2 regions of the Paenibacillus sp. BIHB 4019 genome follow, and region 1 is predicted to be linked to the other one. Evidence: a T-box and tRNA genes for the amino acid it is inferred to sense, from the RefSeq annotation. Region 1 holds a T-box; the other holds one or more tRNA genes.
The links. A T-box is a leader RNA that pairs with one kind of tRNA and senses whether it is charged. The one in region 1 lies ahead of argS (arginine--tRNA ligase), so its partner is inferred to be a tRNA-Arg.
Positions count from the first base shown of each region.

Region 2: it has a tRNA-Arg gene. The T-box ahead of argS (arginine--tRNA ligase) is inferred to sense a tRNA for this amino acid. The anticodon was not compared.

Region 1 covers NZ_CP016808.1:3,181,064-3,197,237, reverse strand. The annotation lists gene BBD42_RS13605 (dicarboxylate/amino acid:cation symporter) at 49-1,404, shown strand; gene BBD42_RS13600 (MarR family winged helix-turn-helix transcriptional regulator) at 1,516-1,965, opposite strand; gene BBD42_RS13595 (pirin family protein) at 2,003-2,773, opposite strand; gene BBD42_RS13590 (DoxX family protein) at 2,845-3,201, opposite strand; gene BBD42_RS13580 (hypothetical protein) at 4,294-4,845, shown strand; gene BBD42_RS13575 (SMI1/KNR4 family protein) at 4,989-6,572, opposite strand; gene BBD42_RS31780 (hypothetical protein) at 6,625-6,771, opposite strand; gene BBD42_RS13570 (hypothetical protein) at 6,784-7,908, opposite strand; gene BBD42_RS13565 (YwqG family protein) at 8,103-9,002, shown strand; gene BBD42_RS13560 (aminotransferase-like domain-containing protein) at 9,167-10,396, opposite strand; gene BBD42_RS13555 (iron-containing alcohol dehydrogenase) at 10,629-11,792, opposite strand; gene BBD42_RS32225 (EamA family transporter) at 11,918-12,994, opposite strand; gene BBD42_RS13545 (L-lactate dehydrogenase) at 13,396-14,361, shown strand; T-box leader at 14,427-14,664, shown strand; gene argS (arginine--tRNA ligase) at 14,723-16,174, shown strand, end outside.
Region 2 covers NZ_CP016808.1:2,791,215-2,807,388, reverse strand. The annotation lists gene BBD42_RS12060 (amidohydrolase) at 1-103, opposite strand, end outside; gene BBD42_RS12055 (MDR family MFS transporter) at 438-1,913, opposite strand; gene BBD42_RS31730 (hypothetical protein) at 1,940-2,113, opposite strand; gene BBD42_RS12050 (M20 family metallopeptidase) at 2,159-3,574, opposite strand; gene BBD42_RS12045 (response regulator transcription factor) at 3,884-4,651, shown strand; gene BBD42_RS12040 (cache domain-containing sensor histidine kinase) at 4,648-6,420, shown strand; gene BBD42_RS12035 (class I SAM-dependent methyltransferase) at 6,626-7,360, opposite strand; gene BBD42_RS12030 (hypothetical protein) at 7,405-7,926, opposite strand; tRNA gene BBD42_RS12025 (tRNA-Gly) at 8,236-8,306, opposite strand; tRNA gene BBD42_RS12020 (tRNA-Pro) at 8,313-8,389, opposite strand; tRNA gene BBD42_RS12015 (tRNA-Arg) at 8,414-8,490, opposite strand; tRNA gene BBD42_RS12010 (tRNA-Gly) at 8,497-8,571, opposite strand; gene BBD42_RS12005 (ABC transporter ATP-binding protein) at 8,768-9,610, opposite strand; gene nfsA (oxygen-insensitive NADPH nitroreductase) at 10,122-10,895, opposite strand; gene BBD42_RS11995 (helix-turn-helix domain-containing protein) at 10,895-12,280, opposite strand; partial or broken gene BBD42_RS32840 (AraC family ligand binding domain-containing protein) at 12,290-12,409, opposite strand; gene BBD42_RS11990 (ABC transporter substrate-binding protein) at 12,736-13,749, opposite strand; tRNA gene BBD42_RS11985 (tRNA-Leu) at 13,939-14,023, opposite strand; tRNA gene BBD42_RS11980 (tRNA-Lys) at 14,047-14,122, opposite strand; tRNA gene BBD42_RS11975 (tRNA-Gln) at 14,129-14,203, opposite strand; tRNA gene BBD42_RS11970 (tRNA-Glu) at 14,209-14,283, opposite strand; tRNA gene BBD42_RS11965 (tRNA-Thr) at 14,297-14,372, opposite strand; tRNA gene BBD42_RS11960 (tRNA-Asn) at 14,376-14,451, opposite strand; rRNA gene BBD42_RS11955 (23S ribosomal RNA) at 14,572-16,174, opposite strand, start outside.

The DNA of each region.
Region 1 (16,174 bases):
AGGAATTATATAATATTCTTGCTCGTCATAGCTGAAAGGATGTTGAAGATGGAAAACAATTTAGTAGCCGCTTTTCAGAACAACTGGCTATCGCTGCTCGTATCGGCAGTCATTCTCGCCGCGCTTTATTATCTCGCGAAGAAACGCGTAGGCTTCGGCACGAGGGTACTGCTGGCGCTTGGCCTCGGACTTGTCGCCGGCATTATTTTCAATAAATTCGAGCTGCAATTTGAAGGGGTTGGCACCATCGGCTCTATCTATATCAGCTTAATTCGCATGATCGTTATTCCGCTCGTCTTCGTGCTCGTCGTGAACAGCATTATTTCCATCACCAATATCGCTTTCCTGAAAAAGATCGGCATCAAGACTGTGTCCTGGTTTCTCGCCACCACAGGCGTTGCCGCAATTATCGGCCTGCTCGTCGCCGTAGCGCTGAACCCGGCAGGCACTTTCGAAGCGACTTCGCCGGAAGGCTTTGAGGCCAGGGAAGTGCCGAGCTTCTTCCAGGTTATTTTGGACCAGGTGCCTTCCAATCCGATTAATGAAGCGGCAACCGGCAAGGTGCTTCCGGTGCTGATCTTCGCCATCTTCATTGCCATTGCCATCGTCAAGGTTGGCGCGAAGAAGCCCGATGCCGTCCAGCCTGTTAAAGCGCTGTTCGCCTCGCTCACCGAGGTGCTGCATCAGGTCGTCAAATTCGTGCTTCGCTTCACGCCATACGGCGTGTATGCGCTAATTGCCGTGATGGCCGCCAAATACGGCCTTGAAACCTTAAAGCCGCTCGGCATGCTTATTATCGTCACCTACATTGCCCTCATTTTGCATTTCGTGCTCGTATTTGGCGGACTCATCTCCTTCGTTGCCAAGCTGAATCCGCTGCGCTTTTTCAAGAAGGCGTATCCGACCATTGCAGTCGCATTTACGACGCGCAGCAGCTACGCAACCTTGCCAATCAATTTGGAGGTCATTACGAAGCGCCTCGGCGTATCGCCCAAAGTTGCCAGCTTCGTCGCTCCGCTTGGCGCTACGATGAATTTCAATGGTTGCGGAGGCGTATGGCCTGCCGTAGTTGCCGTATTCGTTTCGCATATTTACAGCATTCCGCTCGGCGTTACCGAGTATATTCTGATCGTGCTCGTCAGCGTTATTTCGTCGATCGGTGTTGCTGGCGTTCCGGGCCCTGCCTCCATCTCGACAACTGTCGTGCTCACTGCCGTCGGCCTGCCGCTGGAAGGACTGGCACTTGTCGTCGCTGTCGAATCGCTTATTGATATGGGCCGCACAGCTGTCAATGCAACGGGAACGACGGTCACTTCCGTGCTCGTCGCTCAAGCCGAAGGGGAGCTGGATCGCGATGTGTTTAACAGCAACGATAATGATGAGCTTGAACTAAGCCCCGCTTAATATGCCTATGAAAAATAGCCCCGCTAAATCACGAAGCTTGCCTTCATGATCTTGCGGGGCTATTGGCCTTTTTCGGTACTAGACGGAAATAGCTCTGCCGTTATACAAGCATCAGCTTAACTGTTCTGCGCCAAGCCCGATTTTTTTGAGCAGCTGGATCAGCAGCTCTTTCTCCGAATCATCAATGAATGACATGCTGCGTGAAATCATTTCCGCATGCTTAGGAAAAATTTCATTAAACAGCTGCGTGCCCGATTCGGTAAGCGCGGCATTGGAGGCTCTGCGATCGGTCGGGCTAGGATGCCGCTTGACGTATCCTTTTTTCTCCAGCTTGTCTACGACATAAGTAATGCTTCCGGTTGGAATGGAGAAGGTTTCGCCAATTTTCGTAATTGGCTGTGGCCCCTTGCTGTATAATAGCTCAAGAATAATGAATTGCTCCGGCTCAATGCCGTGGCTTGCAATGTCTTTTTTGACATTTCCGAATACGGCCATAGAAGCTTTGCTCCATACACGGAACAGCCGCAAGTCCAGCCCGGTGCGCTCATCGGCTTGATACATCTATACCCAACCTCCTTTCCCGTCTAAAATAAACCCGTTACAGCGGTTTGTTGTACAGCGGGTAATCTACCTCTTCCGGAACGTCAATGATGCTGAAGCGCAGCCGTTCCTGACCTGGATTGCTTATGCGTATTTCTCCGCCATCCTCTGACTGTACCACTATAAAATCTTTATTTGCAAATGAAATCTCCTGCTCGCTATCAATCGTGCCTTCGCCTCTGATGACCAATACGCCCGCAATGCGGCTGCGTCCTAGCAAATAGCTGTACGTATGCTGCGCCCCGGCTTCCAATTCTACATCAACCATAGCTGCATCGGCTACGAGATTAATGGGCGATTGTCCGCCCAAAATCGTTTTCACCGATACTCCATTCTCGGAAGTTCGCGGAAATTGCTCATGCGTATATTTATTATATATCGGCTCCCGTTTCACCGCCTTGCTTAAATGCGGCTCCAGCCAAATTTGGAACAGCTCTGCCGGGCCGTCCGAGCCCTCTGCATGCCACATCCCGGAGCCAGTCTGCATCACCTGAACGCCTCCTTCGCCCACGACGCTATGCGTACCGAGCGAATCCCGATGGGAGCTCTTGCCTTCCAGCACATAGGTTATAATTTCAAAGCCCTTATGCGGATGCTCGCCAATTTGGCCCGCTTCCTCGATATGTCCCCATGCCCAATAAAACAAAGGACCGAGCCGGTTGAAAATAGAGCCTTCGCCAGAAAAGCCGATTGGCTTCTGCTCTTTTATTTTGCCACCGTCAAACTCGCCTATGCCCTGCTCATCCGGACTTATAATTCGTATTTTCATTTGAATGCATCTCCTTTGATTGAGGATGAAAATATTATTGCTTTAACGAATCGGTTACGTTCGTTGCCATATTAACCCGCCAATGCGCTCCAGTTGAGCAGCAATACGATCAGGCCAAGCACCAGCAATACGAGCGGCATGCCCATTTTCGACCCAGGGTCTTTAACTTTAAGATGAGTAGCAATGGCGCCCGCCATAATAACTACGATAAGCAAGCTGCCCCAAGCAGCCAGACCGCTGTACCAAATACCCACCACAACAAGAGCCGCCGCCGCAATTTCAGCCACGCCTGTGAACAGCCGAACGCCGGAAGGCAAGCCGTAACGCTTGAACTCATCGACCATTTGCTTCGAGCCCAGCTTCATCAAACCAAACATAAGAAAACCCAGACCTAACAAAACTTGAATCACAATAGATACAATACTCATTTTAATTCCCCCACTAGTCGTTTTTATTCTTAAATTATTTACTCTAATATTAGAATATAATTACTCTAACATTAGAGTAATTGAATGTCAAGAGACTTTTAGAAATAGGATAGGCATTGCATATTAGGGCTTGCATGCAAACTTAAACAAGCAAGAGCCGATTCAGAGCGGATTTGCATTAGATCGGGATTAGATTCAGATTAGATCCAGAGCGGATTTTGCTTGAAGCCAGCGTCAAACGTATTCCCGCAACTACCGCGAATGATATCCATCATGAATGTGAACCTACGTACGAAGGTCAGCCTCATGCTTTTCGGTTCAGCGGTTTGCTCCCTGCATAAAAATAGACTTGGTGGACGCAGCACCGCCTAAAGCGCCTATTTCAACTGAATCACAGATTTTGGGATAGGCGGCGGACTCAGGGGCCACCATTTCAACAAATTCACAGATTCTAGCATAGGTCGCGGACTCTGAAGACGCTATTTCAACAGAGACACGTATTCTGGCATAGGTCGCGGACTCAAGAGACACTAATGCGCTGCAAATAGCTATTTTGACAGGATAATGAGAGCAATAACGGATCTCCTGTCCGCGTACGGTCTGAAATCAGCTTAAAAGCCAAAATAGCGGAAACTCAGTCCGCCAAAAGAAGAAGTGAACGTTCCTGACTGTGACGTCTCGGCAACAGTGATTCCAACAGTCTTAGTAATACAGGCTCAGTAATAACAGGTTCAGTAATAGCAGGTTCAGTTTCAGCGGGCTCAGTAATAGCGGCGTCAGTTACAGTGGGTTCAGTTCCAGCGGGCTCAGTAATAGCAGGTTCAGTTTCAGGTGGTTCAGTTACAGTGGGTTCAGTTTCAGCGGACTCAGTTTCTGAAGCCCCTGCAAATGGTCTCTGCAACAATCGCATGCAGCGATTCCCCAACCTTGAATCGTCAGATGAGATTTGCCTTGAATAAGCGCTAGACAAGGAGCAACAAGAGCAGCTGAGCAACTCCTTTTTTTTGCATACCCTAGAACGATTTCCTTCCATAAATTTGATATATTAATACTTAAGCCAGCTAATTAAATTAGGAATAGGTGAGGTGAAGCATGATGACGATGAAAATGAAGCTGTATCATTATTACGATGAATCTACAGGTCCATTTCGCAATCTATCCGCTCTAGAACCGCAGGAGGCCGAAAAGGTTCTTCAACAAATTCGATTTCAGAAAAGGGGATTTGCAAGTAGCCGTACCACGGATTATCTAGACATTCGGCGTATGCTTGAAGAGAGGGCGAGAGACTTATTCATTGTTAAGGGAGGCAAGCCTTTGCTAAAATATCCTCACTATATGACTCTTGAAGAGTGCCCTTGGCTGCTGGATTGGTATCCACAAGGCAAAGCTATTGCATTTTCCATCTCCGACTTTGAACCTGGCATCCTAAGCTTCACTTATGGCGATTTATTTCCTGCAATGCGATGCAACGACGGGAAGCCCTATCGCGGTCAAGTGTATACAATCAGTGAGATTGCCGATATTATAACAAGCTACGGCCTGCCCCAAGCATGGAATGCCCATGGAGACAAAGGCCCGGAAAGATATATAGAAGTGCAAGTATGGGATGATACCTTAATCAAGCCATTTCCCCCAAAAAATTAAACAGCGGCTGCCGCCAAAAATCTCATCTGGCTGCAACCGCATTATAAGATCACATTATGTTTAAGTCCACTATCTCCATTATCCTTGTCCGCGGCAGGGTATCCTTGCGCCCCGTAGAATAGCCTTATGCCCGTTGCGGTGCTCTATGCCCTATTATATGCCAGCCAAATTTCCTCTTCTTCGTCTGTCATGCTGCCGATCATTTTGCTCATATCTACCTTTTGCGTAAAAAGATCCTTCAGCACATTAAATTGTGCAAAGCTGCCAGCGAATTGCTGCAGCGAGGCCGATTTCCCCACCGCTTCCAATTGGCCAAGCTGCTCGCAGCCGTTTAGCTCAAGTTCCTTCAAGCTGCTGCACTCGGCTACAGCTGACATATTCACAACAGTTGTATGCTCCAGCTTCAGGCTTTCCAGCTTGGAAAGCGCGGCTGCGAATGTAAGATCATCTAGCTCCAGCTGCTTCAGCTCTAGCGACTTCAGCTTTTTCAGCTTGCTGAGCAGACCGATTTGCTGCTTGGCCGCTTCATCCGCGAAGCCTTGTATCGAAAGCTCCTGCAGCTGCTCCAATTCACAGATTGCGCGCAGTTGCTCCCCGTTGATGTTTGAGACGGCAAGACGGCGCAAGCTTTTGGACTGGGCAAGGGGTGAAAAATCGACAATCGGCACATTTTCAGCCGCCAGCTTTTTAAGCTTTGGCAGCTTAGCCAGTGGGGAAATATCCACAACACCGGTTCCCGTCAAATACAGCTCCTGCAAATAAGCAAGCTCCGACAGCGCGCTCACATCCATAATCGGATTGCCGCCAATGTATAGCACCTTAAGCTGCGTACAACCGCTGAGCGGCGCAGCATCACTAATTTCATTGGCGCTTAGCACCAGTTCCCGCACCTCGCTGCAATAAGCGAAGGGCTCCGCGTCCGTCAGCCCCTCCTTAATAAAATAAAGCTGCTTCGCCTTCAAAAAAGCAGCGACCGAGCCGGACTTTTCCTTAATGCGCGCCAGCCAGTCGGCACCCAGCGACTGCTCCAGCTGCACTGCCAAATTGGCTCCAAGTGCTCTATCCTCTTCAAGTCCACCATGGCCAGCTTCTAGAGCTGAACGCCCTAGTGGCGGCGGCAAAGCACGTACGGCGTCATGGAAATGTCCATCCCCTTCCCGCCCATAGTTCCAGAATACCCATTCCTCATCCCGATTGATGCTGTACTGCCCTTCCTTGACCGTATCGCGAACAAATTTCAGCAGCTCGCCGAGCGTTAAAGCAATGACATATTTCGTCTCCTCATCCCGGCCAAAATTAATGATCTGGCCCGTTACGCCGCTCGGCGCAGGCGCCATATCTACACCGAGGTGATTGCCTCCGCCATCCTCGCTGATCGGCAGCCAGCCGCGATTTATGTAACGTTCCTCTATCCAGCCAAGCGGAACGGAATAATGGCCGCTTTCCTCGCCAAAGTCCGCCTCCAAATCTGCCCACACCTGCCACTCTGACGCAAGCTCCTCCAAGGACAGAAACCTTAGCCCCATGAACAGGCCCGGCCCCTCACTCTGCTCGCCGTTATGCAGCAAATACAAGCTTCGCAGCTCGTCTGGAAAAGAAAGGCCCAGCCGCGATTCCACTTGGACGATTTCCGCTTCCGTTGCAGGTCCGTTCAACGATGCGGCCAGTTCCGGCAGTTCCTCCTTAAGCAGCTCCTTGATTTCCTCCATATATGTGATGATGCTCATCGCTTCTCCATCCTTCCGCTTCTCCATCCTTCCGCTTGTCCACTTCAGCGCTCTACTGCTGTGCTTCTTTCCCTTGCCCTTGTCCTTGTCCTTGCATTTGCATTTGCATTTGCACTTGCACTTGCACTTGCTCTTGCACTTGCTCTTGCTCTTGCTCTTGCTCTTGCACTTGCCCTTTTCCTTGCCCTCTCCCACTCACTTGCCCCAGCTTCTACAGCTCCAATTGCGCGATAAACAATTGCTGGGGTTTGGCAGCACCATTCATCATCGGATAAATAATGACCCGGTATGCCTGATCGCTGACGCGGCAAATATCGTTTAATACGAGCGATTCGCTGGCTGGACTGGCTGGAATAGGCAGCAGCTCGCCTGTCAGCTGATTCGTGTAGCCGCGTTCTCCGCTATGCGTAAAAATCGCACGCAGCTCCGTATTTTGCACAATTGCCCACCCATTGCCCTCTTCAAAAGTAAAGCGGATAATATCCACCCCGTCCGCAAGGCGCACAGGCTCCCAGACGCTGTAAAACGGGCTTGGCAGCTCATGCAGTGCATGCGTCTCCCGCCGCCCATCCGGCGCAACAACACCAAGATTCAGAGCATTTCCGAGCGTGAAAATAACCCGCATATCCCGTTCGCTTCCGAGCTCCAGCACCTCAAGCAAATCCGCATCGAACCCGCTCAAGCGGTGTTCTTCCATAACGTTCCCTTGGCTGTCTAGCGTACGGTGCAGCAGTTCCTCCTCCTGATGGAGAACTGTGAGCAGATGAAGCTTGCCCTCCGGATCAAGGGAGATTTTATTGTTTTTGGGCATCGGCAGCTTGATAACCTTGTTCGACTGGATGCGGCCATCCGCAAATTCCAGCCGCAGCAGGCGGTCCGGCTTCTTATCGCTGAACCAATCCTCATCGTGGAACCAGGCTGATGTCCCTGCCGAAGCGGCATATTTCCCTGGAAAAGGACGGCTCCCTTTAGGAGCGTCATGGTCGCTGCGTCCGTACAGCGGCAGCGCTATATCAAGCTCCTTGCCATGCGTAGTGCCAAGCGATACCCAAACCGCGCCATCCGGGCTATGAAACAGCTCAGGCAAAACGCCCTCCTGCTCATGCTGCGTATCAATAAGACTGCCGCTCTCATCCAGATGGATATAGACGACATCGTAAAGACCGCTTTGATTGTCATGATAGGCATAAGCCGCAATCACCGTGCCGCCGCTCGGGGCAGCAATGGCTCCTTTTGGAGAGATGCCGCCCGGATGCTTCAATAGGGTCACTTGGCCAACCGTATCCGTTAACGTCTCGGCATTCCAAGCTTTACTCCAGCTTTTCAATTCTTCCATCTGTCTATCAGCCCCTTATTTCTATCGTACTTTGAGTTAGGTAAAACATTACATAGGAAAATATACCCTTTTATCTGCAATCTCTATCTAGCGCGCCATACGAATTTGGTAAGCTTTCCTCGCAGCAGGGTAATGGTTCAATACGACTTGATTTTTGACGACTTACTCAATCCCAGAATGGAGGATTTATGCTTATGTCCAATTACCTTAACGAACAGCTGTCACAAGCGTTGGAACAATTGCTGAATGAGCATCAACTATCTCCCGCTGCCGAAAAATTGCTCCCGCAAGCCCGCAGCACAGTGAGGCTGTCTGCAATAGAGCCTGATTTATATGAGAAGGTCGGCAACTCGCGCGTCGGCGGCTATCCAGACCTTCCGCAAGCGATGGAATGGCCGACGGAATCGTCTGGCAAGCTGATGACCCCGCTCGCCCAGCTGAATATGGCGGACATAGCGCCTGCATGCAGACAGGGCTGGCTGCCGGAAGCAGGCATGCTTTATTTCTTTATCGGCATGGACGAAGCGGCTGCGAACGTCGAGCACCGCATTATTTTTGTCGAATACCCGCAGCAGCTTGCTCTACGCCATCCCGAGACGGCAACGATTCTTGAGGATATTTATGAAACGTCGTTTCATCCTTACAAAGCCGCAGCCTTTTCAGCGGTCGAGCTGCCGAACATGCCTTATGTGGATTATGAAGTCATTGATTTTGAGGAGGGCTCGACCGACCGCTATTTTGAGCTTGCCGCCGAGATGCAGGGGGATCGCACAACCCATTGGGGAACGATGTTCGGCTATCCGGCCGGGCAGCATCACGATGCTGAGGAGGAAGCGGCACTGTTCATTTTGGCAGATAAGACGACCGAAAATGACAGCGAGAAGGCGATGAAGCATTTGATGGACAGGCTCCATGGAAGCCGGGAGCGGGCCGAAGCGGAAATCGCGGATATGATTATGCTGCTGGAAATAGACAGCAATGAACTAGTCGGCTACCAGTGGCAAAATGCTGGCGTCATTCATTTTTTCATTCGAAAAGAGGACCTGCTGGCTCGCAATTTCAGCCGCACCTACTGCTCGCTGTATTCCAGCTAACCTTCACATCGATAGGAGCAAAGGGAATATTAAAAAAGCGCGAAGCTTCGCCTCGCAGATTTTCTGCTGACGGAGAGGCTTCGCGCTTTATGTCGGGAATCGAATAAGGTGGATCTCAAGAGGGTACGGATCGCCAGTTACGCCCCGGCCAGTTAAGCTCGGATCTAGGCTTGCAGCTCGGGAACAGCTTGCTGCGCCGCTAGGCCTTGCAAAGCTTCATAATAAGCTTCTGCCAAAGCCTTAATGCCGCGTTCGATCTGCTCCGTGTTGCAGAAGCTAAAGCACAGCCGCAAATGGCGGGAGCCCTGCCCATCCGCGAAAAAAGCATTGCCCGCCACAAAGCTGACGCCCTTCGCAAGCGCTGCTGGCGCAAACTGCCGCACATCCACCTGCTCGTCAAACGTCACCCAGACGAAAAATCCGCCATCCGGCGCCTGTACCGCAATATGCTCCGCAAATTCCCTCCTGAGCGCTTGAATCATCGTATCGCGCTGCAATTTATAACGCTCGGCAAGTTTTGCTACCTGCTCATCAAACCCATAATGCTGCAGCAATTCGCCAACAACCTCTTGGGTAAAAGGATTAAGCTGGCTTCCCAGCGACAGCGTCGCCATATGCGTAATGACCTCCGGTGCGGCAATTGCCCAGCCGAGGCGCAGTCCAGGGCCTAGCGTCTTCGAGAACGTGCTGACATAGATGACCTGCTCAGGCGCAAACGAATAGATCGCAGGAAGCGTCTCCCCGCTAATGTTCAGCTCGGCATAAGCATCATCCTCCAAAACGAGGAAATTGTAGGCCACCGCCAGCTCCGCAATTTTCCGCCTGCGCTCAAGCGACAGGCTCACACCCGTCGGATTATGATAGTTCGGCATGCAGTACAGCAGCTTCGGTATCGGCTCATTGCTTGCAGCTGCCTGCTTCAAGGCCGCTTCCAGCAGCTCGACCTGAAGGCCCTCCTCATCGACGGGGATCGACTTGATGACTGCACCCGCTGCGCGGAACGCCTGCAAGCCATTAAAGAAGGTCGGCCCTTCTACCCAAGCCTCATCCCCCGGGTTTAGCAAAATTCGCGCGGTCAGGTCAATGCCTTGAATGGCGCCAAAGGTCGGAATAAAGTTTTCTGCCCCAGCATGAATGCCGAACTTGCGGGAACGTGCCAGCACCCAATCCCTGACGCGGGCTGGCCCCTTCGCTCCCGAATAATGGAGCGCATCCGCCCGGTCCCATTTAAGAGCTTCCGCCGCCGCTGCATGCAGCTCCTCAACCGGCAGCAAGTCCGTTGCCGGAAAGCCGTAGGACAAATGAACATGCTGCGGGTCTGTCACCTTCGTTCCGCCAATTGATCGTGCGGGCAAGTTGCGGGCAAAACGATACGCTGCTGCTTGATCTCCCATCTGAAAAAGCCTCCTCTAATATCCGATTATTCCGATTATTTTATATGAATTTAACTTATCACTCCATATATGCAGCGGTCAACGGCACGGATAATAGAGATTTTCTATTCCATCATTGAAATTTCAAGGATTGGAGCACAACTGACCCCCTTGCTCGCCAGAAAAAAAAGCACTCAGGCGTGCTGCTTGCGCAGCAGTACCTGAATGCTTTATAAAAGCTTGACTTCCTGGCTTACAGGCTCGCCGTCAAGATGCTCTTGACCGCTTCCTTGTCCAAGCTCTTGAAGGAGCCGATTGGGCCGAATACGGTCGCTTCCGCCGCCATTCGGTCAATGTTCTCGCCCCCAATGCCCAGCTCGCCAAGTGTTGCAGGCTCGCCAATGCGCGTAAAGTAGGCGCGTGTCGCTTCGATACCCGCAAGCGCCACTTCCTCATCGGATTTGCCGCTCGGATCGATGTTCCATACCCGTACCGCATATTGCACGAAGCGGTCAATACGCTCTTGATACACATGCTTCATCCAGTTAGGGAAGATGATCGCAAGTCCTGCGCCATGCGCGATATCATAAATCGCACTTACCTCATGCTCAATGCCATGCGACGCCCAGTCCGTCACGACGCCAATCGGCAGTGTGCCGTTGAGCGCAAAGGTGCCAGCGAGCAGCAAATTCGCTCTGGCGTCATAGTCGGAGCCGTTTTCGATTGCTTTTTCCCCATTTTCAATGACCGTTTGCAAAATGGATTCTGCAAAGCGCTCCTGCAGCGGCGTATTGGTCGTTAGGGAGAAATATTGCTCGAACACATGCGACATGATGTCGACGATGCCGTTCGCCGTCTGATCCTTCGGCACGGAATACGTCAGCTTCGGATCAAGAATCGAAAACTTCGGATAAACAAGCTTGCTGCCGAGGCCGCGTTTTTGCTGCGTTTCCCAGTTGGAAATAACCGCGTTGCCGTTCATTTCCGAGCCGGTAGCGGCAAGCGTCAGCACGGTGCCGATCGGCAATGCCTCTTGGATGACTGCTTTGCGGATCGTGAAATCCCACACATCGCCATCATAGAGCGCCCCAGCCGCAATTGCCTTGGAAGCATCCAGCACGCTGCCGCCGCCTACGGCGAGCACGAACTCGATTTTTTCGCTGCGGCAAATGTCGATCCCTTTATTAATTGTCGTCAGGCGCGGATTCGGCTCCACGCCAGACAGTTCATGAACGGTTGCGCCAATGCTATTTAATTGGGAAATCACTTCGTCATAAAGCCCCGAACGCTTGATGCTTCCGCCGCCGTATACGAGCAGAACTTGCGTCCCGTATGGCTTGACCAGCTCTCCAAGCTGCTGTACCTTCCCTGCTCCGAATATGAGCTTGGTTGGGTTGTACAATTCAAAATCTTTCATAGTAAGTGAAACCTCCCGTTAAGTAAAATAAGTGAACGGTTGTATTATAACACTTTCACTGAGTTTTCTAAAGTTATAGACGTTTCGTACTTAACTCGCCTGTATTCAGCGCGGTCCGCTTCACATTAAGAGCCATACAAACGCAAGAGCAGGATGCCTGCGAACGCGGTTGAAATCCCGATCGTCTCCAGTTTGGAGAACCGCTCCTTCACTACAAACCGCGTATAGAGCAGTACAATTAGCACATTAAGCGCCGTTACGGCCGACACCAGCCCCGCCTTCCCCACATCAAAGGCCGTCACAATAAACATCATGCCCACAGCATTGGTAATGCCGACCGCCATCCCGACGGAAAACGTGCGGCGGAAGCTCCAGCTGCGTTTGCCTGCTGTGCCTGCCCGGTTGGCCGCTGGAACTGCCGCGCTCACGATTGGCTGAGTGCTTGGACTCGCAGTCCCGTTTCTGGCGCCGCCCGTAATATCAGTTTGAACCACATTAACAATATTAAGAACAGCAGGAGCATTAAGAGAATGAACAGCATTAAGAGTCGTTGCAGCGGCACCTGCCGCTATCTCCTGCGCTGCTTGGCCTGCTGCCGCAGAAGCAGCACGTACGGAGCGCAGGTCGCGCAGCCACCAAAGCCCAAAGCAGATCGAGCCGCTGCTGAACATGCAGACAAGCGTCGGAAACAACGGCGCATCCATCATCGTCGACCATTTTCCCGATAAATCGTTTCCGGCAAACAGCAGCATCGCCAGCAGCCCCCATTGCGCTCCTTGCAAATTGCCACGGGTAATATCATTGGAATAACGCACCAGCAATATACCCGCAATAATGATAATAAAGGAGCTGAGCTGCGCAATATTGAGCGTCTCGCCCCATACCGCGAAGGCGACAACGACGACAATTGCCGAAGGAAGCGCGGTCAAAATCGCAACAATAGAGGCTTTGCCCACGGCAAAGCCCTTGAACATGCTCGCATTTGCTCCGAAAGAGAGCAGTCCCATCTGCACGCCAATAAGCGATGAAACGGTGAAAGATGCTCCAGTCGCCAGCGTACAAACAAGTGTAATCAGCGCCCCTGAGAAAAATACACCGCACAGCAGCGCATTGCGATTAAGCGCCTGCTGGCTCGTCCAATGATACAAAATCCCCCGCAGCCCAAAGCTCGTCGCCGCCAGCAAGGATAATACAAGCCACATGAAATCCATTCCTCCATCTGTGTCTGCCCACATATACTTTCCCTATCATGACAGCTGAAAGTTAGATTGTAAATGTACGAAAATAAGCGGTTTATCTATATTCAACCTTAGGACTTCCGACCTGTACAGTGTGGACAATCCTCCCTGTTCACTTGTGGATAAGTATTGGAGGTGGCGGAAAATACTCCATTTGAACACTGTTGATAATGTGCATAACTCTGTGGATATGTTGACAAGCACAGCGCTATCCTCCATTGGCTGGCAGATCAAAATGTGCATATTTTCACGCTTTTGCTTCCATGTGACATAGACAAACATGGATTGAACATGGCCGTCACATCATGGGCTGGATGCCGCATATAATAGCGTAACGAGGTTAACGGCGGAGGAGATGCATAAGGATGGCAAACAAAGCGCGCAAGGTCGCCATTGTAGGAGTCGGTCAGGTCGGTTCAAGCTGCGCGTATGCCTTAATTAACCAGTCGATTTGCGATGAGCTGCTGCTCATTGACCGCACGTTCGACCGGGCCTACGCACAGGCGCTCGATTTGTCGCACAGCATGGACTTTGTCCATGGCCGCACAAAGGTTGCTGCTGGAACGCTGGAGCAATGCGGAGATGTGGACGTTATTCTTCTATGTGCCGGAGCATACCCCGTCGGCAGCGACGATCGGCTCGATGTGCTGCATACAGTGCGCGAGATTTATGAAACGATGATTCCGCGCATTATGAACAGCGGATTCAACGGAATTTTTGTAGCGGCCGCCAATCCTGTGGATATTGTGACGTATGTCGTGTGGGAGCTGTCCGGCATGCCGCGTTGCCAAGTGATTGGCACCGGAACGTCCATCGACTCCTCGCGGCTCAAGACGCTGCTCTGCGAGCATTTTCCTGTGGATGCCCGCAGCGTGCAGGGCTATGTGCTTGGAGAGCATGGCGAGTCGCAGTTTCCCGCCTGGTCGCATGTGACGGTTGGCGGCAAGCCGCTGCTGCATATTTTGGCCCAGCATCCCGAGCGCTTCGGGCATGTGAAGCTCGGAGCGCTCGCGGAGCAGACCCGCAATGCCGGCTGGGAAATCTATACGCGCAAAGGCTCGACCAGCTTTGGCATCGGCAATGCGCTGGCACATATTACCCGCTCTATTCTAAACGATGAGCATCGCATTATTGCCGTGTCTGCGATATTAAACGGCGAATACGGCCAGCGGCAAGTATGCGCCGGAGTCCCTGCCATCATCGCCCGCTGCGGGGTTAAGGAAATCGTCGAGCTCAAGCTGACGTCGCGGGAGCAGCGGCTGATGGAGCGCTCATGCTCGATTATACGCCAGGCAATTGAGAGCCTATGCCTCGTAACCGAGAAAGAATAGCTGCAAGCTTGGCCGATTAAAAACGGATTGATTTTTCTGATCGTATCCGATATGATAGCTGTTAATTAACATCAAGGAACGGGAGAGTAACCTATATGGGTGCCATTTCAAGCGAGCCGGGACAGTGGGAGCCGGCAATGGACAATTAGGTGAAGCGCACCCGGGAGATGGCGGCCTGAAACGAGCAATCGTGCTAGGGACGTCCGGTTCAGCACCGTTACAACGGCGAGATGCCCCTCTATGCTTCTGTGCGGAGGCGGCAACAAGAGTGGTACCGCGGGGATAACAGGCCTCGTCTCTTATTTTTAGAGACGGGGTCTTTTTTGCGTGCCGCTCTGGCCTGAACGATTATTTGGAGAGGATGATGATGATGCTGTTAATGGACAAAATTGCGCTGGCTTTGGCGAAAGCCCTCGCTCTGCCCGAAGCAGAAATTCGGCCCCTGCTGGAATACCCGCCCGATGAGGAGCTTGGCGATGTCGCCTTCCCCTGCTTCACGTTAGCTCGCACGATGAAACAAAGCCCCGCTAGCATCGCTGCTTGGCTTGAGCCCCTGCTGGCAGATGCGGGCTGGAGCGTTCGGGCTGCCGGACCCTATTTGAATTTCAAATGGAACCGGGAGCTGGCAGCCGCGCAGCTTATTGCAGATTGGAAGAGCGGAACCCTCATGCACGCAGCCATTGGGAATGGAGAGCGCGTCATCATCGACATGTCTTCGCCCAATATTGCGAAGCCGTTTGGCATTGGGCATTTGCGCTCGACGATGATCGGCAATGCGCTGTACCATATTTTGCGCAAGGTTGGCTATGAGACGGTCAGCGTCAATCATTTGGGCGATTGGGGCACGCAGTTCGGCAAGATGATTACCGCCTATCTGAAATGGGGCGACGAGCAGCAGCTTGCAGCAGATCCCATTAAGGGCTATTTGGAGCTGTATGTGCGTTTTCACGAAGAGGCAGAGCAGCATCCCGCGCTGGAGGATGAGGCGCGCAGCTGGTTCGCCAAGCTGGAAGCTGGCGATGCTGAAGCGATTCGCTGCTGGAGCCAGTTTATTGCCGACAGCCTGAAGGAGTTCAATAAGCTGTATGCACGGCTAGGCGTGAGCTTTGACCATTTTCTCGGCGAAAGCTTCTATAACGATAAAATGGACGCCGTCGTCCAGCAGCTTCAGGAGCAGCAACTGCTGGAGGAAAGTGAAGGCGCACAGGTCGTCCGGCTGGATGAGCATGAGCTGCCGCCCTGCCTCATTCGAAAATCCGATGGCACATCCATCTATGCGACGCGCGACTTGGCGACCGCCATATATCGCCATGAAGAAATGAAGGGCAGCGAGCTGCTGTATGTTGTCGGCTCGGAGCAATCGCTGCATTTCCGCCAGCTGTTTCTCGTGCTTGAGAAAATGGGCTTTGCCTGGGCAGCCGCCTGCAAGCATATCCCGTTCGGGCTTATGAAGCTGGATGGGCAAAAAATGTCCACTCGCCGCGGCAAGGTCGTTTTTCTAGAAGAAGTGCTGGATGAAGCGGTACAGCGGGCTTTGCAAAAAATAGAGGAAAAGAATCCAGCGCTAGCAGGAAAGGCCGAGGTAGCCGAAGCGGTTGGCATCGGCGCCGTCGTGTTCGGGGATCTCAAAAATACGAGATTGCTTGCGGTCGATTTTGTGCTGGAGGATGTACTGAATTTTGAAGGGGAAACGGGCCCGTACGTGCAATATGCTTACGCCAGAACGCAGCGGATATTGGCAAAAGCGGCCGGCAGCGACGTCGCCGCAGCACCTCAGCCTGCCGATTATGAGTATGTGACAGGCGATTATGCT
Region 2 (16,174 bases), 390 kb from region 1:
CATATGCCCAAATTTCATCGCTCAGGCGAATGAATGCCTCTCGTTTCTCGTCAATAATTGCGGATAAACGTTCTGCATGATGCGTCTTATTCGTTGGGCTCAAAGCAGTCAGCTCCTTTTCCTGTCTCTGTTATTCACTAGCGCGAATTGCATGTGAACTTTTCTTACGTCAATTAAACAGGATTTTGAGCCGTATTAGTAGGCATTGGATTTATGATTTGGATTCATATTTTGGCATAAAGCTGGAGGCTTGACGGCAATAGGTATCTTTATTTCATTTTTCTAGCTAAAATAGATACTTTTTCACCTAGGACAGCTAATGAAGATCCTTTTACAGCCTTTTCCATGAGACAAATGCTATTTAAAAAAGCTCCCACGACTAAAACTAGTCATGGAAGCTTTTTGTTCGGTTGTTCCTTTGAGAGCCTAAAAGCATGTTATTTAGAAACGAAGGCTTGGTCTGGAGGCAAAATAACGGATTCCTTCCGCCTCCGCAGCACCCATAAAAACGGCAATACCGCAAATACAATAAGAGCAGCCAGAAGCGTGACGTCATTAATCGCCATCGTATAGGCCTGCAGTTCTTTACCCGTATCTGGTGTTTGCGGGCCCTTCTCCGCCACATGCACCATGAGCCGCGTCGACAGCAGCGACGTAAACAAGCCTATTGCCAGCGAGGCACTCGCCTGACGTACCCAATTGCTAGCCGACGAAGCATGAGCCGTCATCTGGCGGGCAATTTGCTCCATCCCCGCATTCGAGACAGGCACAATGCCAAGCGCCACGCCAATGTTGCGAACAATCATCCAGCCTATCACGTAACTATGCGGCGTATCCACCGTTAACCGCGACATCGCAAGCGTTCCAATCCCCATTAGCAAAAGGCCTGTCAGAACTAGCCTCGCCGGGCCAACACGCCCATACAGCTTTCCAGCAATCGGAATAAAAACCGCCATAGCAATGGAAGCTGGCAGCATGACCAGTCCCGCCTCCATCGCGGAAGCTGATTGAATCGTTTGAAGGAACACAGGGGTCAAATATGATCCACTGTATAGGGACATGCCAAGCACGCTGCTGACGACGAGACACATCGCAAACCGCCTGTTGCTGAATACGGACAAATCCAGCAGCGGCTCCGCAGCATTTCTCTCCCGCCATATGAAGGCAAGCAGCAGCAGCATTCCGGCAACCAGCAGCCCGACTGTTTTCCAAGAGCCCCAGCCCCATTGATCGATTTCACTGAACGCAATGAGCAGGAAGGAGCTGCATGTAATGACCAGCGCAAAGCCCGAGCTGTCGAACCGTTTCGGCTCGCTTAATCGGTAATGCGGAAGCAGCTTCCAAGCCGCAACCACCGCAGCAATGCCGAAGGGCAGATTCATCCAAAACACCCACTGCCAGGACAGCGACTGAATGAGCCACCCTGACAACGTCGGCCCAAGCGCAGGAGCAAGTACGGTCGAAAGGCTCCACATGCTGCTGGCGAAGGCTTGGCGCTCCCGCGGAATAACCTGATAAATAATCGTCATCGTCACAGGCAAAATCAAGCCGCTGAACAGCCCTTGCAGCAGCCGGAAGACGATCAGCGCCTCCATGCTCCACGCTACTGCGCACAGCGCGCACGATACCGTGAAGCCGACAAGCGCTAAAATGTATAAATATTTCGCACTTAGCTTATCGACTAAATAGCCCGTCACTGGAGCAATAATGCCATTCGCCAGCATAAATCCCGTCAAAGTCCATTTCACGGTGCTTAGCTCCGCCTGAAAATGGTTCATAAGCACAGGGATCGCCACATTAATCGAGGAAATAGCCAATACGGATAAAAACGCGCCGAAAAATATCGCTGTCATAATCGGCCAAAACGAGCCTTCCGAAAATTCTCCTGTTGCTTCCTTGCGCGAAGCGGACATATCCCTTTCTCTCCTTTGGCGGCAGCCTATGCCGTGAGCGCACGAAGGCAGTAAGGCAAGCGCCGCATCAAATACGGCTTTGCCCGCAGCGCCGCATGCTCCTGATGATAAAAGCTTAATTGCAAAAAGGCTGCACACGCCCTATCCTCACGAGCTTCGCAGCCTTTTTGATTGCCCTTTGCTTTGCTTTTCGTTGCCATTGCTTCATTACTCCTGTGTTACGTTGTCACGCGTACCTGCCGTTGTTACTTTTTCGCCGATGGTTTTACATAGGCAGGTATTGGGCATTCATAAGCTCCACCCTGCAGCCGCTCCTTCAGCTCCGCCTTCGCCTCCGCAATCAGCTCAGGCGACTGCAGCGCTTCGAGTCCGGTCATCGCCATCACCTTGGCGGCGTGCAGCATGCCTTTATGGCCAATGGACGAAGCGCCCTGTGCGACGACCTGCCACGTATGGAAGGGCGTGCCGATGGCGACGCAGGAGGTGAAGCATTGTACCGTTGGCACAATCCAGCTCACATCGCCAACATCCGTCGAGCCCGACATTCGGCTCCCGCCCTCCCGCTCATCAAAGGGCAGCAAGATGTCGCATAAATCCTTGCCTGCAACCTCCTTATAAGTAACGCTCGCTTTGTCCGCCTCCGACAGCGTAGCGCGAATCGCACGGGCGTAGCGCTGCTCCTCTTCGGAAAATACAGGCAACCCCAGTTGTTCGAACTGCTTATGCATGGCACGGCCAAGCGTATAGTTTGGCACCAAATTAGAGCAGGCCTTGTCGAACACAATCTCGACCTCGGTGCCTGTCATCAGCGCGGCCCCTCTTGCAATATTGCATACACGCTGATAGATTTCCTCTACCTGCGGCGTTTCTGGCGCACGAATGAGATACAGCACCTCCGCCGCCCCTTGCACGACATTCGGTGAAATGCCGCCCGCATTCGTCACTGCATAATGCACCCTGGCTTCCGGGATGATATGCTCGCGCAAATAGTTCACGCCCACATTCATCAGCTCGACTGCATCGAGCGCGCTTCTGCCCAAATGCGGACTGCCTGCTGCATGGGAGGAGCGGCCCTTAAATTTATAATAAATTTGGTAGTTGGCGAGGGAGTTCCCCGGCATAATGCCATTTAAGCCTCCCGGATGCCAGCAAATCGCCATATCTGCATCATCGAATAAGCCCTCTCGCGCCATAAACGCTTTACCCGAGCCGCCCTCCTCGCCTGGACAGCCATAATAGCGCACCGTTCCGGAAATCCCTTTCTGCTCCATATAATGGCGCAGCGCAACAGCCGCAGCCAGCGAGCCCGTGCCGAGCAGATTATGGCCGCAGCCATGCCCATTGCCTCCCGGCTCAACCGGCTGCTCTTCCGACAGCCCCTTGCGCTGGCTCAGCCCTGCGAGCGCATCAAACTCTCCCAATATCGCAAGAACAGGCGTCCCTTCACCATAGCTGTAGCTGCCTATGAAGGCCGTTTCTATGCCGCCGACGCCCCGTTCCACTCGAAAGCCTTCCTCCTCAAGCGCCTTGCACAGCAGCTCAGCCGATTGGCGCTCTTCAAAACGCGTTTCGGCAAGTTCCCAAATTTGATCGCTTAACGCCGTGAACGATTGCTTCTTAAGCTCAATCATGTCGCTTAAATCCAAACCCTGCTTCAGCATGCCCCAGCACCTCCAGATTCAACGTTAAATTACATAACATAATTGTAACAATAGAACCTAAAGGATAAACAGGGGCCGCATTTGTGAATTACTCTCCTTTTTTAACGAATTTCTAGCACTGGCAAGGCTCAAAGGTATCATTTTTCAATATTCCGCCTCCATTTTTGACACTAACCTTCCTTCTCCTATCGTCCAAAACGAATAAAATCGCTCATTTCCCAGTCATTTTTCATAGAATATCTGTTTGCGCAATGCTATAATGTCACTTAACATAACATAATATCTTACTTTGGAATAGGGGGCCGCCCTTTGTATAAGCTGTTGATCGCTGATGATGAGATTGAAATTCGCAATGGATTAAGCCAGTACATTCCTTGGGATCATATCGGCTTCGAGGTAGTAGGACAAGCGGCAAATGGCTTGCATGCGCTCGAATATATGGCGGGGCAGCCCGTGGATGTGCTGCTGTGCGACATTAAAATGCCGCAGATGGGAGGAATTGAAGTTGCCCGCAAGCTGTTTGAGCAGCGTTCAAGCGTAAGCGTTGTGCTGCTAAGCGGCCACCGGGAATTTGAGCTGGCCCAGCAGGCGCTAAACTATGGCGTGAAGCAATATTTATTAAAGCCGACGAAATACAGCGAAATCAATAAAGTTTTCGAACGCCTTAAAGAGGATCTAGACCTCAAGGCTTTGCTTGAGCAGCAATCGGAGCCGTCAGAAGATGCCCGAGCCGAAGAACCGTCAGCCCCCGAAACAGCGATTGATAAAATTAAGCATTATATTTCATGCCATTACAAGGAAGCCTCCTTGGAAAATGCCTCTAATGTCGTATATATGAACCCCTACTATTTAAGCAAATATTTTAAGCAGAAGACGGGTGAAAACTTCTCCGATTATTTAACGGCGGTCCGTATGAACAAAGCGGCCGAGCTGCTTAAGGACCCCTCCTATAAAACGTACGAAATTAGCGAGCTGGTTGGCTATAGCAATGCCAAAAACTTCACGCGCACGTTCCGCCGCTATTTTGGAGAGACGCCTAGAGAATACCGCAATATGGATGGCAGGCGATTGGAATGACCAAGGTGTATTTTAAATTTTTCGCCCGCAATCTGCTTACTTTTCTTATCCCAATGCTTGTACCGCTGCTGGTGCTTGGCACATTGTCCACGTTCCTCATTTCGCAATATATAACGAAGGAAATCAACAATAACAATATGAATCTGCTGAAGCAGACGAAAGGCAATATCGAGCTGATCTTTAACGAGCTGGATACGCTGAATCTGCATATTGTCGCCAGCGCGCTTCAATTTACGAATTTAAAAAATATGATGACCAAAGAATTTCCCGAGCCCGTCGATTACGATCAGCTTGCCTCGCTCAAAAATTTTATCGATTCGCCGTCCATCGGCAAGCCCTATATTGATTCGATTTATATTTATTTAAATAATGACCGCAAGCGGTTTATTTCCTCAACGACTGGCGGACTGGTCGAGCTGAATGACTTTTACGATTCGGACTGGTACAGCAGCTATCAAAGCCACCCTTTGGATGAGCTGATGTGGGCAGAAAGCCGGCCCGTCATCCGTCCAACAACTGGCCAGTCCACCGTGCAGACGAATGTCATTACGATGTTCCGCCGCATTTCTGTAGCTGCCGACAACGATGGCATCATTGTCCTCAATGTTAAGCCTGATTACATTACGCAAAGCTTAAACGAGCTGGATACGCTGCAAGGGCAAAGCATCTTTATTTTGGACCGTGACAATAACGTTATTTTTCGCAATCATCCGGACTATAAGCTGACCGCCGAAGATGCCGAGACGATTTACCGGACAGACAGCTCATTCTTCTCCATGAAGATCAATGGCGAAACGCAGGTGCTGAACAAGCTGGCTTCCGCAAAATATCAATGGACCTTTCTCTCTAGCGTGCCTAGCGACTCCTTATATGTCATTCCGAATGGGCTCAAGCTGACTACATTGGTGCTGCTGATCATTTCGTTCGCAATCGGCACTATGCTGGCCTACTGGCTGACTCGTAAAAACTACAGCAATCTGAAGGCGATTGTCACGATTTTGGATTTCGCCAAGAGCGGCCGCCCGCTTCCGCCTCTGCCTCGTTACTCTAAGGATGTTTTTGGCTACATTTTGCAAAATACGCTTAATCATTTCATCGAGCATAATTTCTTAAAGGTACAGCTGTCCGAGCGAAAATATTTGCTGCAAACACTGGAATTCGAAGCGCTGCATGCGCAAATCAATCCCCATTTTCTCTTTAATACGCTAGAGACGCTCAACTGGAAGGCGAGCAAGCTGACCGGTGGCCCTAATGATATGACCGATATAATCGAGAACTTATCCGATATTTTGCGCTATTCGCTCGAAGGCGGCTCAGGCATGGTATCGCTGCAAACAGAAATCAATCAGACGCTGCCCTATATCGCCATTCTCCGCACGCGCTACAAGGACAAATTTGATGTCAGCTGGGACGTAGATGACAAAGCGCTCAAATATCATGTGCTTAAGCTGACCTTCCAGCCGCTCATTGAAAACAGCCTTTATCATGGCATAAAAGAAAAGGACAGCTTTGGCCAAATCCGGGTAAAAGCACGGGTGTCCGGTGCGCGGCTGCTGCTCTCCGTCGTCGACAACGGCATAGGCGTAACGGCTGAAAGGCTCGCTTATTTGCGAACCCAGCTGGAAAGCAGCCTGGAGCAATCCCAACATATCGGCATGTTTAATACGCAAAAAAGATTGAAGCTTACCTATGGCAAACCCTTCGGCTTAACCATCCGCAGCAAGCTTGGCTGGGGAACTGGCATATACATCGCGATCCCGATTGATTAAGCGCGTGCAGGAGCTCATGCAGCCTTGAGACGGGTGTTCTGGATGGACTGTCCATCGCCATATTGCTCATCCCCTTCCCTCCTCACGGTCTACTTCCCCCCCTCTAGTTCAAAAAAAGACGCCTGCTCTGTTCTACACAGAGCAAACGTCACTTTTGATTAGGCAGCATCTTGCATTTGCAGCAAATGCCTTTCATTATATTTTTCTATTTCTTCACGGCTGAAACTAATAAAAACATCGGACGGCGCATTTCCTCCTGCCAAGCCGGATGGCTATCCAGCAGCTCCTTCGTTGGCGCAAGCTCCGAAAGCTGTTTAAGCTCAAACCCGGATTCAAGCAAAAGGTTTATATAAGTTGAAACCGTACGATGGTATTTAACGACATCATGCTCCAGAAATCTGGACTGGCGCAGGCCCTCCCGATGATAATCATCAAGCGGCCAATGCAGCTTTTCCCCTTCTGCCCCATAATGCCAGTCCTGCCCCGCAAGCGCAGTGAACACCGGGTGTTCAACCGAAAATACAAAAGCTCCGCCTGGCGTCAAGCAATGATGGACTTTCTTAAAAAGGTCGCCCGAGTGCTCCACATAGTGCAGCGCAAGCGAGCTAATGACGATATCGAACTCCCCCGCCGGAAAATCGATGTCCTCAATCGCAAGCTGGCGATATTCAATCTGCTCATCGTCCGTCATTTCTTTTGCCCGTTCCAGCATGTTCCCCGAAAGGTCAATCCCCACAACCGAGCGGGCATGCTGTTCCCGCGCATAGCGGCAATGCCAGCCAAACCCGCAGCCTAGATCGAGCACTCTTGTGCCAGCCAGCTCCGGCAGCATTTGCCGAAAGAACGACCATTCTCCAGCGGCATCCAGTCCCCCAATCGAACGAGCCATCTGGCTATAATTTGTGAAAAAAGAGGACTCATCATATTTGTTCTGCTTCAATATTTATCAGACCTCCATTACTTTGGGCGGAATGAGCGGGGAAATTATAATATCGTTTCTGATGGACCTGATTTTTGATCTGCCATATCACCTAATATTTTCAAAGCAGCTTCGCTTCTTAGAACCAATTGCATGTTCTTTTTTAATAGCTGGTCAAATTTCCGGGTAACGCTAACCATTGGAAGCGGCATTTTGAAGGTAATATTATTAATGTCTCCCGAAGAGGATACGTAAGATACGATATATACTTGCAACGTTTTCCCTTTTTTTGTACCGATGCCCGACATGCCGCCTAAAACCAGCCCTGCTGGACCAAAAATAAGTCCACCGACAATTCCACGGCCGATTACACTTTTTTGAACCTCTCCCATGTCCTTGTCTGTTGTCAGCGTTGATTCAAGAAAGTTAGCCAATGGAATTTTGAATGTGTTTTCCACATTTCTTTTAAAGCCTTTATAAGCATGCTCTACGATAATTAAATATTCGTTATCAAATGTAATCTCCAATTGCGCCTCTGGGTCCTTCAAATTCAATCCATCAACTAAACTTACAATCGCTTTTACCATTAACAATCATTCCCTTCGCTTCAAGTATGTAATTAACAAATTATACAACATTGCTCCGCTCTTTACCTCCACTTTTCTACAAATAATGACAATCCCACGCTGCGACCTAATAATGGATCGAAAATATCGCATAAAAAAAAGCCTTGCATGCCGCAAGGCTTACTTCGTAATTAGAGGCATTAAAACCACAAAAGCTTAAGTTTGCCCCTTGATCTGCCCCTTACTCAAAAGAACTCTGCCGAATGTCGAAAAAATGGCAAAAAAAAAAAACCCTTGCTGCACAAGGGTTTCAAGTCTTTCTCTTCGTTAAGCGGGTGATGGGAATCGAACCCACGCTATTAGCTTGGAAGGCTAAAGTTCTACCATTGAACTACACCCGCAAATAATGGTCGGGACGACACGATTTGAACATGCGACCCCCTGGTCCCAAACCAGGTGCTCTACCAAGCTGAGCTACGTCCCGACAGACGATTCTTTTGTAAAGAAATGGCGTGCCCTAAGAGATTCGAACTCCTGGCCTTTTGATTCGTAGTCAAACGCTCTATCCAGCTGAGCTAAGGGCACACAATATGGAGCGGACGACGAGATTCGAACTCGCGACCCTCGCCTTGGCAAGGCGATGCTCTACCACTGAGCCACGTCCGCATTATATTTTCGCCTGTGTTTCTTAAGTATTTCATCGCGGCGACAAGTAATAATATATCATGTTGCGGAGGGAATTGCAACTGTTATTTGCTTTTTTTCAAAAAAAACTTTTTTCCTCGTGTTAAGCTTTCCTTCGCTGCATGTCTCGCCATAAAAACATCAAACCGTGCTCCTTCCAGCACGGTTTGATGACCAACTATACGACTCCAGCTAATGCCGGTTTCTTATCAACGATAACTTTGGATGCAGCGGATTCGCCTGCGAGCGCATAAGGCATGCACAGCGGAACACCGGTACGCGGATCAGGCATAATATCCGCTTCAATGTTAAACACCTCGCGCAAAATCTCCGGTGTCATAACCTGTTGCGGCGAGCCTTCGCCAACGACACTGCCTTTTTTAATCGCAATCATGTGATGCGCATAACGCGAAGCGTGGTTCAAGTCATGGACAACCATAACGACCGTCCGGTTATTAACCTCGTTAAGCTTCTCAAGCAAATGCAGTACTTCGAGCTGATGCGCCATATCAAGGAACGTGGTTGGCTCATCCAAAAATAAAATATCCGTTTCTTGCGCCAAAGACATCGCGATCCAGGCACGCTGGCGTTGGCCGCCTGACAGCTGGTCAACCGGACGGTCTGCAAAATCAACCATTCCTGTCGCTTCAATCGCCCATTGAATAATTTTACGGTCATCCTTGCTCACAGAGCCGAAGCCCTTCTGATAAGGAAAACGTCCATACGATACAAGCTCAGATACAGTCAGACCATCTGGAGCAGTCGGATTTTGCGGCAAAATCGCCAGCTGCTTCGCCACTTCCTTCGTCGCTTGCTTATGAATCGACTTCCCGTCCAGCAATACGCTGCCTGCAGATGGATTCATCAGACGAGCCATCGTTTTCAAAATCGTCGATTTACCCGAACCGTTAGACCCTACCAACGCAGTAATTTTTCCTTGTGGGATAGCAATATTCAGATCTTGAACGATTAACCGTTCATCATAAGCAATGTCGAGATTCGATGTTGTGAGGCGAATCATGTGACATGCACGCTCCTTCCGATGCCCGCTTATACGGGTTTTTTGCTTATTTTATTATATAAGGTGAAACGGCTGTCTCTATCCTCTGGCGGCGCGGCGCGTTTCATTCCGAAAAATATAGAGAAAGGATAGTGTTAGGTTACCCTTTCCTATATTTCAAGGTGAAACGGCTGTCGCTATCCTCTGGCAGCGCGGCGCGTTTCATTCCGAAAAATATAGAGAAAGGATAGTGTTAGGTTACCCTTTCCTATATTTCAAGGTGAAACGGCTGTCGCCGTCCATAGCGGCAAAGCTACCGTTTCGCGTTGAAATATAAGCCCGCTATAAGTGTGAAACTTATAAATGCTTATATTTTAAAAACACACGACTTATCATTCATTAAACATGATAACTATTATCAGTATCATTCAATAATTAATGATAATCGTTCTCACGTATAAAGTCAATGAAAATAAAGCAATTGTTAAGGTTAAAATAAATTCGCACAGCCCAAACCCCGCCTAAAGGCTTCTTATTGTTGCAAGAAGCCTTTGCTGCGGAGAAACTCGCCCATATGCAGACGCGGATGATTGATTTTGGCCGCCATTGATTCGGACCAGCTCGTATTCAGCTTACCTTCAGACCGCTCCAGCATATACTGCCTAATCGTCTCGTCATACTCCCGAATGCCGCTTTCCACTGCTTCCTGGTCATAGCGGTCTTCATGCAAAATCGCCTGCTGCGGCAGTCTTGGGCGGGTCAGCGGCGCTTGATCCGGCTCCCCCATGCACATTCCGAATACGGGGTACACATGCGATGGCAGCCCTAATAGCGTTGAAACCTCCTGCGGATTGTTGCGGATACCGCCAATATAGACAATTCCGTAGCCAAGCGACTCTGCCGCGATTGCTGCATTTTGAGCTGCCAGCGCAGTATCGACTGTGGCAACGATAAAATTTTCAACCGTGCTCGTCATATCGCCCTCAAAATGAAGCTTGGCTGCCTGTTCATAACGGAACAGATCCGCGCACCAGACGAGAAATACCGGGCATTCCTCAATATACGCCTGGTTGCCGGAAAGCTCGGCCAGCTGTTTCCGCTTATCTTGGTTGCTCACGTTGATTACCGTGAAGCACTGCATACTGCTTGAGGTAGATGCCTGCTGCGCCGCCTCTATTATTTTTGCCAGTGTCGGCTGTGGAATGGGGTTCGATTTGAATTTCCGTATGGAGCGGTGATTAAGCAGCACGTCTATCGTTTCAGGCCACATCATGATCAACCCTTTTCTATATATCGTTTTACTCATTAACCTACATCTTCGTTGTGCAAAAGGGCAACCGCCTCATCAAGCTGCCCATCAATGGCAAGCGGAGAATACACCCACCATTTGTTGAAAGGAACCATATGCATGCTGCCACTGCGGACTGCCGAGAGATTTTGCCAGCGTTCGGACATTTGCAACTGCTTAAAAGCTTCTGGAGCTCCTTTATCCTTCGAATTGACCATAATTATGAGCCGATCGGCGTCGTATTTTGACAGCTCATGATACGGTTTAGGCTCGGAAAAAATAAACGGCGCTCCCGCCTCCATATGCTGCTTCACAAGCGGATGGGGATTGAGGCCAAGTGTCTGAAAAAAAACATGTCCCATATTTCGGTCCCCTACCACTCTGAACGTTTCGCTTTCCATGACCAGCACGGCGCAAGTCTCCTTGCCGCCAATAAGACGCTGGACCCGTTCCCTCGCTTGATCCGCTTTAGCCAAATGCCGTTCCAACCATTCCCGTTCCTGTTTCCGCTTGCCTACAATGGCTGAAATTTGTCGCAGCTGCCCATATACGTCCTGGGCATGCCAATCGATAGGAATAACCTCGGCGAACTGGCTAAGCTGCTCCTGCTCCTCAGAAAGCATATGCTCATAACCTAAAATTAAGTCAGGCTTCATAGCACGAACAGCATCCATGTCACATGGTTCCCATTTGAACGGTGTCATTGCTTTTGCATGCTCACGCACATAATAATTTTCGAATAGATGGTAATCGGGGGCACCTACAGGCACATGACCAAGGGCAAGCAAATGCGACGTATAGAGAAGGCCAATAACCCGGGGCTCTCTCGTCTGCATATATACCCGGGGCGATACGCCCACCTGCTGCTTAAACTTCCGGCTAAAATAAAATTCATCCTTGAAGCCCACATGGCTGGCTACAGTGACCATATCATTCGAAGCGACCAGCAGCAGCTTCTTAGCCCGGTCCATGCGCAGCTTGCCCAAATAATCCATCGGGCTTGCTCCCGTCACCTGCTTGAACAAATGAGTGTACTGTCGTATGCCCACACCCGCCAAATTCGCGAGCTCCGGCAGCGTTATTTTGCTTTTATAGTTTTCCTTCATATATAAAATCGTTCGATGTACGGCATGCTCCGCATCCTTGGAATTGTTAGAAGCCAAAGCGGCGGCAGCAAATAAATAAATGGCCTCCTGCAGTAAAATATTGCGCTTAAATCGCTCCATTCCGCTCACAGCCATTCGTAAATCAAACAACGAATCCATAACGTCCATGAATGGGGCAAACGGCTTTATGAAGAAGGGCTGGCCAGTAGCAAAGGAAAGCAGCTCCTTTCCAGCTTCTACAATACTGGCGGACGCGGCTTCAAATTCGAGCGAATAATACTGAATACGTCCATCCACCGATCCACTGGCCTCTATAGTTGTTTTGGGCTCAAACAGAACACAAGTACCTGGCTGAAGAAATAGAGGATGTCCTTGGAACAATACGGTTGCGGTTCCTTGCGTTATGGCCCATAACGTGTATGCCATAGCGTTTTGAGACAGTGCTGGTATTCCTCCAGTACATGAACCTTTAGTAATCTGAACCCAGCGGAGCTGCAAATCATCTAGGTGTTCATCCTTATCCGCCATTTGACCTTGGTCCCCTCCCATTATGATAACCATTCTCAAAAATGCTATCATTTTATTGTAGCGGAAAAATGCCCAAGCGTAAACTTCTGAAGCCGTCCTTTGCCGGCTATGCTTCCGTTTCGCATAGAAATATACAGAAAGGATGGAAAAACCATATCCTTTCCTATACTTATAAAAAAAAGCTTTCCCCTTGAATCAGGAAAGCTTCATTGCCAGCTATTCGTTTATTTTTTGAATAACTGCATCGTTTCATCCAGCAAAGCATCGGTCGAAAACAATGTATAGGACCACCATTTTTCATGCGGTACGATATATACTTTGCCATTTTTCACTGCGGAAAGACTTTTCCAAATCGCCGATTGCTGCATTTCTTCAAAAAATTGCTCTGAACCCGGCTGCGTAATATCCACTTTCACGATCAACCGATCCGCATCATAATCCGGCAGTTTTTCAAGCGATAGCGAATCGGTATAAACAAAATAATCTTCGCTATCATCAATTTGCTTCTGAATGGACGGCAGCGGTTTAAGCCCCAGCAAATCATAAAGTACATGTCCCATGTTACGATTTCCAGCTACCTGAAACGAGTTTTTAACAATCTGGATCGCAGCAACTGTCTCATCTGGCCCGACATACTGCTTAATCTCTTCCTTGTATTTCGCCGCTTTCTCCTCATGCTGCTTAATCCACTGCTCAGCCTCTGCTTCTTTCCCTACAATACCAGCTATGAACTTCAGCTGCTCATACAAATTTACTCCCCATGGATAGATAACCGTAGGTGCAATTTTGCTCAGTTGGTCAACGACATCGGCTTCAACAAAAGATGAAGCAATAATAAGATCAGGCTTCAATTCCAAAACCGACTCATAATTAATCGGATAATCTCCAGCGATCGTAATTTGATCTTTATAATGGTTTAAATAATAATCCGGTGTAATTTCATAATTCAAGCCGCCAATCGGCGTAATGCCTAGTGCCAGCAATGGCGTAGTAGCGCTCACTGAAAAAATACGCTGCGGATTAGCCGGAATTTCCTTCTCTCCGTATGAGTCAGTGACTATGCGTGTATTAGAAGCGGCAGCTGGCTCCTGCCCCGTCGTTGCATTTGTCTGTTGTGCTGGAGATGCTGTTGATTCCGAGCCCGAATTTGCCGCTGTACTGCAGCCTGCGAGAACGATTAGACATCCTATAAGCAACGTAGCTAACCTAATCGTGTATTTCTTTGTTCCATTTACCACTGAACCCACCCTTTTCTGTTTCTTCATTGATAGCAATTCTCACTGCTATGCCATTATACACAATCGAACCTACAAGCAACATGGAAAATCGGGCGCACTTTACTGGATAAATTGGAGGAACGAGTATGTTAAAAACATCAAAAAACCCTTCTTATCATTTTCAGATAAAAAGGGTTGGATTTAATTAAATGGTGCGCGTGGAGGGACTTGAACCCCCACGTCGTGAAACGCCAGATCCTAAGTCTGGTGCGTCTGCCAATTCCGCCACACGCGCATGGGTAAAGCTATAAGAAAAAATGGTGAGTCATGTAGGATTCGAACCTACGACACCCTGATTAAAAGTCAGGTGCTCTACCAGCTGAGCTAATGACTCATGAAATGGCTGGGGATTCAGGGATCGAACCTGAGAATGACGGAGTCAAAGTCCGTTGCCTTACCGCTTGGCTAATCCCCAATAAATGGTGACCCGTAGGGGATTCGAACCCCTGTTACCTCCGTGAAAGGGAGGTGTCTTAACCCCTTGACCAACGGGCCTTACGAATAAAGCTGGAGCTCTCAACCGGGATCGAACCGGTGACCTCATCCTTACCATGGATGCACTCTACCTACTGAGCTATGAGAGCATATGGCTCCCCGAACAGGACTCGAACCTGTGACAACTCGATTAACAGTCGAGTGCTCTACCAACTGAGCTATCAGGGAATATTTCAGCTGTTCGTTGAATGACCTGGTAAAAAAAGGTCCAACGGTAAAGACGCTACGATTGAGTTGCGCCTTGAAAACTGGATGCGAAAGACAAAGTCTGAAACGTTAGCGTGTTATTAGGATAAGCCCTCGACCGATTAGTATTCGTCAGCTGCACGCATTGCTGCGCTTCCACCCCGAACCTATCAACCTCGTCGTCTTCAAGGGGTCTTACTAATTGGGAAATCTCATCTTGAGGGGGGCTTCGCGCTTAGATGCTTTCAGCGCTTATCCCGTCCGTACTTGGCTACCCAGCGGTGCTCCTGGCGGAACAACTGGTACACCAGCGGTACGTCCATCCCGGTCCTCTCGTACTAAGGACAGCTCCTCTCAAATTTCCTGCGCCCGCGACAGATAGGGACCGAACTGTCTCACGACGTTCTGAACCCAGCTCGCGTACCGCTTTAATGGGCGAACAGCCCAACCCTTGGGACCTACTTCAGCCCCAGGATGCGATGAGCCGACATCGAGGTGCCAAACCTCCCCGTCGATGTGGACTCTTGGGGGAGATAAGCCTGTTATCCCCAGGGTAGCTTTTATCCGTTGAGCGATGGCCCTTCCATTCGGTACCACCGGATCACTAAGCCCGACTTTCGTCCCTGCTCGACTTGTAGGTCTCGCAGTCAAGCTCCCTTATGCCTTTGCACTCTCCGAATGATTTCCAACCATTCTGAGGGAACCTTTGGGCGCCTCCGTTACATTTTAGGAGGCGACCGCCCCAGTCAAACTGTCCACCTGACACGGTCCCCGAACCAGTTTCATGGTCCTAGGTTAGAACTCCGATACGATCAGGGTGGTATCCCAACGTCGCCTCCACACAAGCTGGCGCTCATGCTTCAATGGCTCCCACCTATCCTGTACAGATCGTACCAAAGTTCAATATCAAGTTACAGTAAAGCTCCATGGGGTCTTTCCGTCTTGTCGCGGGTAACCTGCATCTTCACAGGTATTAAAATTTCACCGGATCTCTCGTTGAGACAGCGCCCAAGTCGTTACGCCATTCGTGCGGGTCAGAATTTACCTGACAAGGAATTTCGCTACCTTAGGACCGTTATAGTTACGGCCGCCGTTTACTGGGGCTTCGGTTCACAGCTTCGGATTGCTCCTAACCGCTCCCCTTAACCTTCCAGCACCGGGCAGGCGTCAGCCCGTATACTTCGCCTTACGGCTTCGCACAGACCTGTGTTTTTGCTAAACAGTCGCTTGGGCCTTTTCACTGCGACCCCCTCGGGCTATTCACCCTACCGAGGTACCCCTTCTCCCGAAGTTACGGGGTCATTTTGCCGAGTTCCTTAACGAGAGTTCTTCCGCGCGCCTTAGCATGCTCTGCTCGCCTACCTGTGTCGGTTTGCGGTACGGGCACCTTCACCTGGCTAGAGACTTTTCTCGGCAGCCGGAGTGCATGACCTTCGCTACTGTAATTTTCGCTCCCCATCACAGCCCAGCCTTAACGATGAGCGGATTTGCCTACTCATCAGCCTCACTGCTTGGACGGACTATTCCATCAGTCCGCGTCACTGCCCTTCTGCGTCATCCCATTGCTCATAACGGTTTACGGTGGTACAGGAATTTGAACCTGTTGTCCTTCCACTACGCCTTTCGGCCTCGCGTTAGGTCCCGACTTACCCTGAGTGGACGAGCCTTCCTCAGGAACCCTTAGGCTTTCGGCGGACAAGATTCT